One region of the Cupriavidus sp. GW823-FHT07A04 genome, then DNA from elsewhere that is predicted to be linked to it. Evidence: predicted binding sites of a transcription regulator. Region 1 holds the regulator's gene; each other region holds the start of a gene.
What was found. Region 1 encodes sigma-54, which starts transcription at its own class of promoters, with help from an activator protein. Its sites were predicted from a motif close to TGGCANGNAANCTGCTTT; they were not measured.
Positions count from the first base shown of each region.

Region 2: AC1Q7Q_RS13885 (phenol hydroxylase subunit) is a predicted target of sigma-54. The motif match lies at 1,031-1,048, and genes of this name have one in related genera.
Region 3: urtA (urea ABC transporter substrate-binding protein) is a predicted target of sigma-54. The motif match lies at 1,528-1,545, and genes of this name have one in related genera.

Region 1 is NZ_JBXAHA010000008.1:63,618-66,849, forward strand. Features, by position in the region: gene lptB (LPS export ABC transporter ATP-binding protein) at 1-246, shown strand, start outside; gene AC1Q7Q_RS15255 (RNA polymerase factor sigma-54) at 382-1,857, shown strand; gene hpf (ribosome hibernation-promoting factor, HPF/YfiA family) at 1,907-2,257, shown strand; gene ptsN (PTS IIA-like nitrogen regulatory protein PtsN) at 2,642-3,097, shown strand; gene hprK (HPr(Ser) kinase/phosphatase) at 3,133-3,232, shown strand, end outside.
Region 2 is NZ_JBXAHA010000007.1:100,692-103,923, reverse strand. Features, by position in the region: gene AC1Q7Q_RS13885 (phenol hydroxylase subunit) at 1,083-1,301, shown strand; gene AC1Q7Q_RS13880 (aromatic/alkene monooxygenase hydroxylase subunit beta) at 1,390-2,385, shown strand; gene AC1Q7Q_RS13875 (MmoB/DmpM family protein) at 2,396-2,668, shown strand; gene AC1Q7Q_RS13870 (aromatic/alkene/methane monooxygenase hydroxylase/oxygenase subunit alpha) at 2,708-3,232, shown strand, end outside.
Region 3 is NZ_JBXAHA010000001.1:317,920-321,151, reverse strand. Features, by position in the region: gene urtB (urea ABC transporter permease subunit UrtB) at 1-22, opposite strand, end outside; gene urtA (urea ABC transporter substrate-binding protein) at 207-1,472, opposite strand; gene AC1Q7Q_RS01460 (flavin-containing monooxygenase) at 1,820-3,232, shown strand, end outside.

The DNA.
Region 1 (3,232 bases):
CTCGACGAGCCCTTCGCCGGCGTCGACCCGATCGCGGTTGGCGAAATCCAGCGCATCGTCAGCTTCCTCAAGGCACGCAATATCGGCGTGCTGATCACCGACCACAACGTGCGCGAGACGCTGGGCATCTGCGACCACGCCTACATCATCAGCGAAGGCGCGGTGCTGGCGTCCGGGCAGCCTGAGGACATCATCGCCAACGAGTCGGTGCGCAAGGTCTACCTGGGCGAGAACTTCCGCATGTAAGGGCGCGCGGCGCCTGCCGCGCATCGTCCCCCGGGCGGCTTCGGTGTCGCCTTTTATCCTTCAAACGATCATAGCGACACCAGCGATAGCAATTTCCGTTCCATCAGTACGGAAGTTGGGCATAAAATAGGTCGCATGAAACCGTCGCTACAGCTCCGCCTCTCGCAGCATCTCGCGCTTACGCCGCAACTCCAGCAGTCGATCCGGCTGCTGCAACTGTCCACGCTTGAACTGCAGCAGGAAGTGGAACAGGCGCTGACCGAGAACCCCTTGCTCGAGCGTGAGAACGACTGGCTGGACAGCCCGTTGCGCGTGTCCTCGGACGGCTCGGTGAACCTGCAGAGCGCGCCCGCGCCAGCGCCCGCCGATGGCCAGGGCACCAGCGAAAACCGTCCCGATGGCGCCCCCGAAGCCGACGACAGCTACTCCGACAGCAATGAGGATTACGGCAGCGACTGGAGCCTGGACGACTTCGCCCGCCGCCCGCAAGGCGAAGACGACGAAAAAACCCCGATGCAGCTGCGCGACGCCGAGCCCACGCTGCGTGAACACCTCATGGAACAGCTGGCGCCGCTCAAGATTTCCCTGCGCGACAAAGGGCTGGCTATCTTCCTGGTCGAGTCCCTGGACGATGACGGCTACCTGAGCACCACGCTCGAGGAAATCTGCAGCGAGCTGCCGGAGGAGCTCGAGTTCGAGGTCGACGAGATCCAGGCTGTGCTCACGCTGCTGCAGAGCTTCGATCCGCCGGGCGTCGGGGCACGCAACGCCGCCGAGTGCCTGGCGCTGCAATTGCGCAGGCTCAAGCATCCGCAGCGCGAACTGGCGCTGAGCATCGTCACCAACCACCTCGAGCTGCTGGCGGTGCGCGATTACACGCGCCTTAAAAAGGCGCTGCAAGTGGACGAACCGGAACTCAAGGCCGCACATGAACTGATCCGCTCGCTCGCGCCCTATCCCGGCCATGCCTACAGCCGGCCAGAAGCGGACTTCGTGGTGCCTGATGTTTTTGTTCGAAAATTGAGCGGCGGATGGATCGCCCACCTCAACCCGGATGTGATGCCGCGGCTACGCATCAACGACATGTACGCGCAGATTTTGCGCGGTGCAAAAGGCGATGCAGGCGCGGCCGGACTGCAGCAAAAGCTGCAGGAAGCACGCTGGTTGATCAAGAATATCCAGCAAAGGTTCGACACGATATTGCGCGTCGCACAAGCCATTGTCGAACGTCAAAAGAACTTCTTCACCCACGGTGAAATTGCGATGCGCCCCTTGGTTTTGCGGGAGATTGCCGATACACTGGGTTTACACGAGTCCACCATCTCTCGGGTGACTACCAATAAATACATGGCAACGCCGATGGGGACTTTCGAGCTGAAGTATTTTTTTGGCTCTCACGTATCCACAGAAACCGGCGGCGCGGCCTCATCAACGGCAATCCGTGCGTTGATCAAGCAATTGATAGGAGCCGAAGACGCTAGGAACCCCTTGTCCGATAGCCGGATTGCCGAATTGCTCGGCGAGCAAGGCTTTGTGGTAGCACGGCGTACCGTTGCCAAATACCGCGAAGCGCTCAAGATTCCCGCGGTCAATCTCCGTAAGACTTTGTAGCCGAGCTGCATCGCCTGCCTGATGCAGCTCTTTCAGAAGGAGAAACGCTATGAACTTCAAGATCAGTGGACACCACTTGGACATCACGCCCCCTCTGCGTGAGTACGTGGAAACGAAACTGGAGCGTATCGTCAGGCATTTCGATCAAGTCATTGGCGTAAGTGTGCTGCTCTCTGTCGACAATACAAAAGAAAAGGACCGGCGGCAGTACGCGGAAATCAATCTACATCTCAAGGGCAAGGACATCTTTGTCGAAGCGCATCATGAAGACCTGTATGCCGCTATCGACGCACTGGTCGACAAGCTCGACCGGCAGGTGATTCGCCACAAGGATCGCGTGCAGAGCCACGACCGTGAAGCGGTCAAGTATCAGATGGCCGCATCGCAGATGCAGCAATGACCGTGCCTGGCGGCCCACATACCGGGCCGTCGGTGTCAGTCCCTTGAAAAATGGAATCAAGCCGCGCCCAGAGCGCGGCTTTTTCGTTGCAGCCTACCCGATCGGGCCACACAGGGGATTCCGCAACGCATATGTACCAGTGTATGCTGTGCAATACATGGTTGACCGGCCTAGCCATTCCGGTGCATGCAGCACCGCTTGAGCGCATCGGCTATTGCAATGCACAAAGCGGAAGCGGGCCTGCTCTATAATGGCCAGACGCCCGACACCGGCATGGGGGGACACCCGGTGGAAACCTCGGGCCTTGGTTTTTTTACCTCTTTCCGCCCGGTGGGACGCCTCCTGGCCCCGGGCCTGCTTACTAGAAAACCCTGCGCATTCCACATGAATCGTTTGGCTAAATTGCTGCCACCCGGCAACATCAACCTCGACGTCAGCGTCACCAGCAAGAAGCGCGTGTTCGAACAGGCCGGGCTCCTCTTCGAGAACAACCATGGCGTAGCGCGCGCGACCGTGACCGACAACCTGTTCGCCCGCGAGTCGCTCGGGTCCACCGGCCTGGGCGCGGGGGTTGCGATCCCCCACGGCCGCATCAAGGGACTGAAGCAGCCACTGGCCGCCTTCATGCGCCTGGCCGAGCCGATCCCCTTCGAGTCGCCCGACGGCAAGCCGGTCGCGCTGCTGATCTTCCTGCTGGTGCCCGAACAGGCCACCCAGCAGCATCTGGAAATTCTCTCCGAGATCGCCCAGTTGCTGTCCGACCGCGAGATGCGCGAAGGACTGGCTACCCTGCCCACCCCCGACGACGTGCACCAGTTGCTGACGCAATGGCACCCTTGATCCGGCACTGAAAGCCCGTCCCTGAAAGCACCCGAATGGAACTCACTGGCGTCACCTCGCAGTCGATCTTCGACGACAACGCAGCCGATATCAAACTCTCCTGGGTAGCAGGACTGGAGGGCGCGGACCGGGCCT
Region 2 (3,232 bases), on a different contig from region 1:
AGTGCTGGCTGGCGGATCCTACCGGCTCAAAGGTCATCGTAACTGCATGACCCAATGGTCACGTGGTGGAGCCCCTGATCGCTTTGCTCGGTGAGCGTTCGACCATCTGCCGTTACCGGCACGAAGCGCCGCGACACATCGCCCGTCAATGGTTTCGTGGTGGGGCGGGCGCGGTGGTGAAGGTCTCGGGCTAATCAAGGCGGTGCCACCGCGCCCACGACGGAACCGGTGCGCTCGCAACTTCGTGGCCGGTCGCGCCGCGAGCGACAGACAGCTTGAAGCAAGTGGTGTCTACTACCGGGGGCCTCACCACGAATCCCGGAAGCTGGCAGATTCGTGGCCGGTCAAACCGGTACCGGCAGAAGCGAGCAGAACCGCTGGCCCTACGACGAAACCAGCGCCCTGCGCCCCCGCGATTGCTCTGCTCCCGGCAGGGTCGGCTTTCTTCTCGTTAGTCTTCTTTGCCGACGCAAAGAAGAGTGACCGGCAGCCCCCGTAGGGGGATGTCGTATGGCACTTGGGTCCAAAAACCAACGCCGTACAAAGAAACAGCGACCAACTCAGCAGGGGGATGTCGTATGGCACTTGGGTCCAAAAACCAACGCCGTACAAAGAAACAGCGACCAACTCAGCAGCGGGATGTCGTATGGCTCTTGGGTGCAAGCGCCAACACCGTTCAAACAAACAGCGCCACCCACCACCCACTATCCAAAACCCATTTAATCATTTGATCCATCCACCAATCCCCACCCCAATCAAGTAACCACCCCGCTTATTGCGCCGCATGCGCCCGCAATCCCTTCCCCCTCCTACTTCTAACCCCCTTCCTTGTTGCAACGCCGCAGCCTTGCGAAGTCACACCTGGCTCCCCGCAAACCGCCACCCGGCGCGGCCTTTGATCATTTGATCAAATTCCACCATCCACTTCATCAATTGATTGAGCCGCGGCGCACGCGCAGTTCCGGGTAAACGCGAAACCCAGCGCGGCCCGAATCCCGACGCGCCTTGTGGCGCCGTCGTTTGCGCCAGCTGGCACGCTCTTCGCAATAGAGGCCATACAGCCCACGCGAAGGAGCAGCGTCATGATCAACCAGTCGGTCCCCTTGTTTGAAGCCTCGCCCCGGTTCGTCCGCGTTGATGGCCGCACGCCCGAGGGCTTTGTGCAGTTCGCGTTCAGCGTGGCGGACCCCGAGCTCAATGTCGAGCTGATCATGCCCGAGCCGATGTTCGAGGCCTTCTGCAGCGTCAACCACGTGCGCTTCCTGCCGCCGGAGATCCCCGCGCCCGATCAGGACGACTGAGCACGGCCAGCCCCCACGCACCGGACCACCCACCGAACCACGCACAGAACCACCCACATAAAAACAGCAAGACCCAGGAGACCAAGCGATGCAAGTCGATATCAAGACCCAGCAGATCCAGCCGCTGCGCCAGACCTACGGCCATGTGGCGCGCCGCTTTGGCGACAAGCCCGCCTCGCGCTACCAGGAGGCCACCTACGATGTGCAGTCGGAAGTGAATTTTCACTACCGCCCGACCTGGGACTCGCAACACGAGATCTACGACAAGCGCCGCACCGCGATCGTGATGGCGGACTGGTACGCGCTCAAGGACCCGCGCCAGTACTTCTACGGCGCCTACGTGACGGCGCGCGGCCGCCAGCAGGACGCCACCGAGAAGAGCTTCGCCTTCGTGGAAAAGCGCGGCTTGCTGCAGGCGTTGCCCGCCGAATGGCAGGACCGCCTGGCCGACGGCCTGCTGCCGCTGCGCCATGTGGAGTGGGGCGCCAACATGAACAACTTCTATTGCGCCGACTACGGCTGGGGCACGGCCATCACCCAGGCCTGCACCTACTGCGCGATGGATCGCCTGGGCATTGCCCAGTACCTGTCGCGCATCGGCATGCTGCTCGACGGCAACACCGGTGTGGCGCTGGAGCGCGCCAAGGTGGCCTGGATGGAGAGCGCCGCGTGGCAGCCGATGCGCCGGCTGGTCGAGCGCAGCTTTGTGATCGAGGACTGGTTCGAGACCTTCGTTACCCAGAACCTCGTGCTCGACGGGCTCCTGTATCCGCTGGTGTACCAGCACGCCGACGCGGCCATCGTGCGCGCCTGCGGCACCGGGCTGGCGGTGCTGACTGAGTTCATGAACGACTGGCGCGAGGAGCACGCACGCTGGGTCGACGCGGTGATCCAGACCGCCGCGGCAGAGTCCGATGCCAATCGCATGCTGCTGTCCGGCTGGGCTCGCGCCGCACGCGCGCAGGTGGCCGAGGCGCTGGTGCCGGTGGCCGACACCTTGCTGGGCGAGGGCGGCGAGCAGGTGGTGGCGCTGTGCGTGGAGCAGTTCGACACGCGTCTTAACAAGCTCGGCCTTGCCGCCTGAGGAAACCGCCATGACCGCCAACGTCTATATCGCGCTGCAGAGCAACGACGACACCCGTCCCATCATCGAGGCCATCACCGAGGCCAACCCACACGCGGTGGTGTCGCAGTTTCCCGCCATGGTGAAGATCGACGCGCCGGGACACCTGACCATCCTGCGCGAACTGGTCTCCGACAAGCTCGGGCGCGACTGGAACCTGCAGGAGATCCACCTGAACCTGATTTCGCTGTCGGGAAACATCGACGAAGACGACGACGCCTTCACCCTGCACTGGAACGCCTGAATCGGCCCGCCCACAGCAAAAACAACGGAGACAGACAACATGGACGCACGCAAGAAGCTCAACCTGCGCGAGAAGTACGCCACGATGACGCGCGACCTCGGCTGGGAAACCACCTACGAGCCGATGGACAAGGTTTTTCCCTACGACAAGTACGAAGGCATCAAGATCCACGACTGGGATAAATGGGAAGACCCGTTCCGCATGACCATGGACGCCTACTGGAAATACCAGTCGGAAAAGGAGCGCAAGCTGTACGCGATCATCGATTCGTTCGTGCAGAACAACGGCCACCTCAACGTCTCGGACCCACGCTACCTGAACGCGCTGCGCCTGTTCCTGACCGGCGTGACGCCGCTGGAGTACGCGGCGCACCGCGGCTACGCCCACCTCGGACGGCACTTTCGCGGCGCCGGCGCGCGGGTGGCGGCGCAGATGCAGTCGATCGACGAGCTGCGCCACGCCCAGACCCAGATGCACACGCTGTCGGTCTACAACAAGTACTTCAACGGCTTCGGCGAATGGCAGCACATGCATGACCGGGTCTGGTACCTGTCCGTGCCCAAG
Region 3 (3,232 bases), on a different contig from region 1:
AGAACGATAAGGGTCGGTGCATAAGGTTTGCGAGTCGCGCGCGGCGAAGCACGCGCGTCACCTTGATCGGCGTGACGATTTGCCGCCACCGCGCCGAAGCGGCGGACAGCATGCGAAGAGGCAAAGGCACTGCCTGGCGCCCTCCCCTCTCTCACCAGCCGCGAGGCCAAGCGGGGGAGCAGGAGAGCGCCAGGCGGGAGCCCTGCTTACATCACCTTGTCCGGCTTGCCTTCGTTACCCGCGATGAACGGGCTCCACGGCTGCGCGCGCACGGCCTTGGGCGTCTTCCACACCACCGTGAACTGGCCATCGCCCTTGATCTCGCCGATCATCACCGGCTTGTACAGGTGATGGTTCTCGCCCATGGTCAGGGTGAAGCCGTCCGGCGCCTTGAAGGTCTGGCCATACATCGCGGCACGCACCTTGTCGGGATCGGTCGTGCCGGCCTTCTTGACGGCCTGCGCCCACATATGGATGCCCACGTAGGTGGCTTCCATCGGGTCGTTGGTCACGCGCTTGTCGCCGCCCGGCAGGTTGTTCGCCTTGACCCACGCCGCCCATTGCTTCTTGAAGGCTTCGTTTTCCGGGTTCTTGACCGACATGAAGTAGTTCCACGCGGCCAGGTGGCCCACCAGCGGCTTGGTGTCGATGCCGCGCAGTTCTTCCTCGCCCACCGAGAATGCCACCACCGGCACGTCCTTGGCCTTCAGGCCTGCGTTGCCCAGTTCCTTGTAGAAGGGCACGTTGGAGTCGCCGTTGATGGTGGAGATCACGGCGGTCTTGCCGCCTTGCGAGAACTTCTTGATGTTGGCGACGATGGTCTGGTAGTCGCTGTGGCCAAACGGCGTGTAGACCTCTTCGATATCCTTGTCCGCCACGCCCTTGCTCTTCAGGAAGGCGCGCAGGATCTTGTTGGTGGTGCGCGGGTAGACGTAGTCGGTGCCCAGCAGGAAGAAGCGCTTGGCGCCGCCGCCTTCCTTGCTCATCAGGTATTCCACCGCGGGAATGGCCTGCTGGTTGGGCGCCGCGCCGGTGTAGAAGACGTTCTTGGACATTTCCTCGCCTTCGTACTGCACCGGATAGAACAGCAGCGAGTTCAGCTCTTCATAAACGGGCAGCACCGACTTGCGCGACACCGAGGTCCAGCAGCCGAACGTGACGGCAACCTTATCCTTGGTGATCAGCTGGCGCGCCTTCTCGGCGAACAGCGGCCAGTTGGAAGCGGGATCGACCACGACCGGCTCAAGCTTGCGGCCAAGCACGCCGCCGCTCTTGTTGATCTCGTCGATGGTCATCAGCGCCACGTCCTTGAGCGAAGTCTCGGAAATGGCCATGGTGCCGGACAGCGAATGCAGGATACCGACCTTGATCGGCTCCTTGGACTGCGCCAATGCCAGCGGGCTCACGCCTGCCGTTGCAAACAAGGCCGCGGCGGCTACCGCCGACAGCTTCAGCATGTCACGTCTTTTCATTGCAGCTCCCAGATTGTCGTGTTGGATAAAGGAACAACGCACCCCGGGTACCTCTTCTGCAACTAGCATGCCATGGCATACAAGCTTGTATACAAGGCTGTGCACACGGCCTGGCGAGCCTCCAGAGGCCGCCAGGCCACCTATCGCACCACGATAGTGCGCAAACGTAACGCACCAAGCCTGTGCGCCGCCGCCGGCTGATTCAGATTGGGGCACATGGCGGCACGCATGTTGCGCCGTGCCTTGCCCGAATCCGCAATCGGCTCTATGGTGGCCTCTCGATTGCGCGCCAAGGCGTTGCCGCATGCGCCGCGACTACCCAGAAAAAGCACGACGGAGACAGCCCATTGAAAGCGTCAACGACGCCCGGCGCGGACCAGATCGTCATCATCGGCGCCGGTGTGGCCGGCATGTGCATGGGCATCAAGCTCAAGCAAGCCGGCGTCGACGACTTTGTCGTGCTGGAGAAGGCCGGCACGGTGGGCGGCACCTGGCGGGACAACACCTACCCGGGCTGCGGCTGCGACATCCCCTCCCATCTTTATAGTTTCTCGTTCGCGCCCAAGCCGGACTGGTCCAGCGCATACTCGCCCCAGCCGGAGATCCATCGCTACCTGCAGCACTGCGCCGAGCGCTTCGGGCTGCTCGGGCATATCCGCTTCGGCACGGAGGTCACCGAGGCGCGCTACGACCAAGCCGCCTGCCTGTGGCGAGTGCGCACCAGCAACGGCGACACCATCGCCGCGCGCATCCTCGTCAGCGGCACCGGGCAGCTCAACCGCCCGCTGACACCGGATATTGCAGGACTGGATCACTTTGCCGGCACGGCCTTCCACTCCGCGCGCTGGCGGCATGACGCCGATCTGCGCGGCAAGCAGGTCGCGGTGATCGGCAATGGCGCCAGCGCGCTGCAGTTCATCCCGCGCATCGCGCCGGAAGCGGGCAAGCTGACGGTATTCCAGCGCAGCGCCAACTGGGTGCTGCCGCGCAACGGCGAGGCCTATACGCCCGGACAACAGGCGCGCTTCGAACGGCACCCGTGGACTGCCCGGCTGCATCGCTGGCACCTCTACCTGCAGCGTGAACTGCGCTTCGGGCGCATGCAGCGGGACAGCGGCCGCAACCGGGAACTGGAAACGCTGGCGCGCCGCTACCTCGCGCACATGATTCCCGACCCGGTGCTGCGCGCCAAGCTCACGCCCGATTACCCGATCGGCTGCAAGCGCATCCTGATCTCCGACGATTTCTACCAGGCGCTCAAGCGGCCGAACGTCCATGTCGAGACCGCCCGCATCGAGCGCGTCGAATCCGACGCCGTGGTCACGGCCGACGGCGCCAGGCATCGGGCCGACGCCATCGTCTTCGCCACCGGCTTCGACGCCCGCTCCTTCCTCGCGCCGATCCGCATCACCGGCCGCCACGGCCACACCCTGGCCGATCAGTGGCGCGAGGATCCCGAGGCGTATCTCGGCATGACGGCGCCGGGATTTCCCAACCTGTTCGTGCTGTACGGCCCCAATACCAACCTGGGCCACAACTCCATCATTTTCATGCTCGAGTGCCAGGCCCGCTATGTCCTGCGGTGCATCCAGGCCTGCCGCTCGGCGCGCTTCGCCTCCATGGAGGTGCGCCCGGAGGTGGTGACGCGCTTCAACCAGGCGTTGCAGGCGGCCATTGGCCAGACCGCGTGGGCGGGCTCGTGCAGCAGTTGGTACAAGTCGGCCAGCGGCAGGGTCATCAACAACTGGTCGAGCCATGCC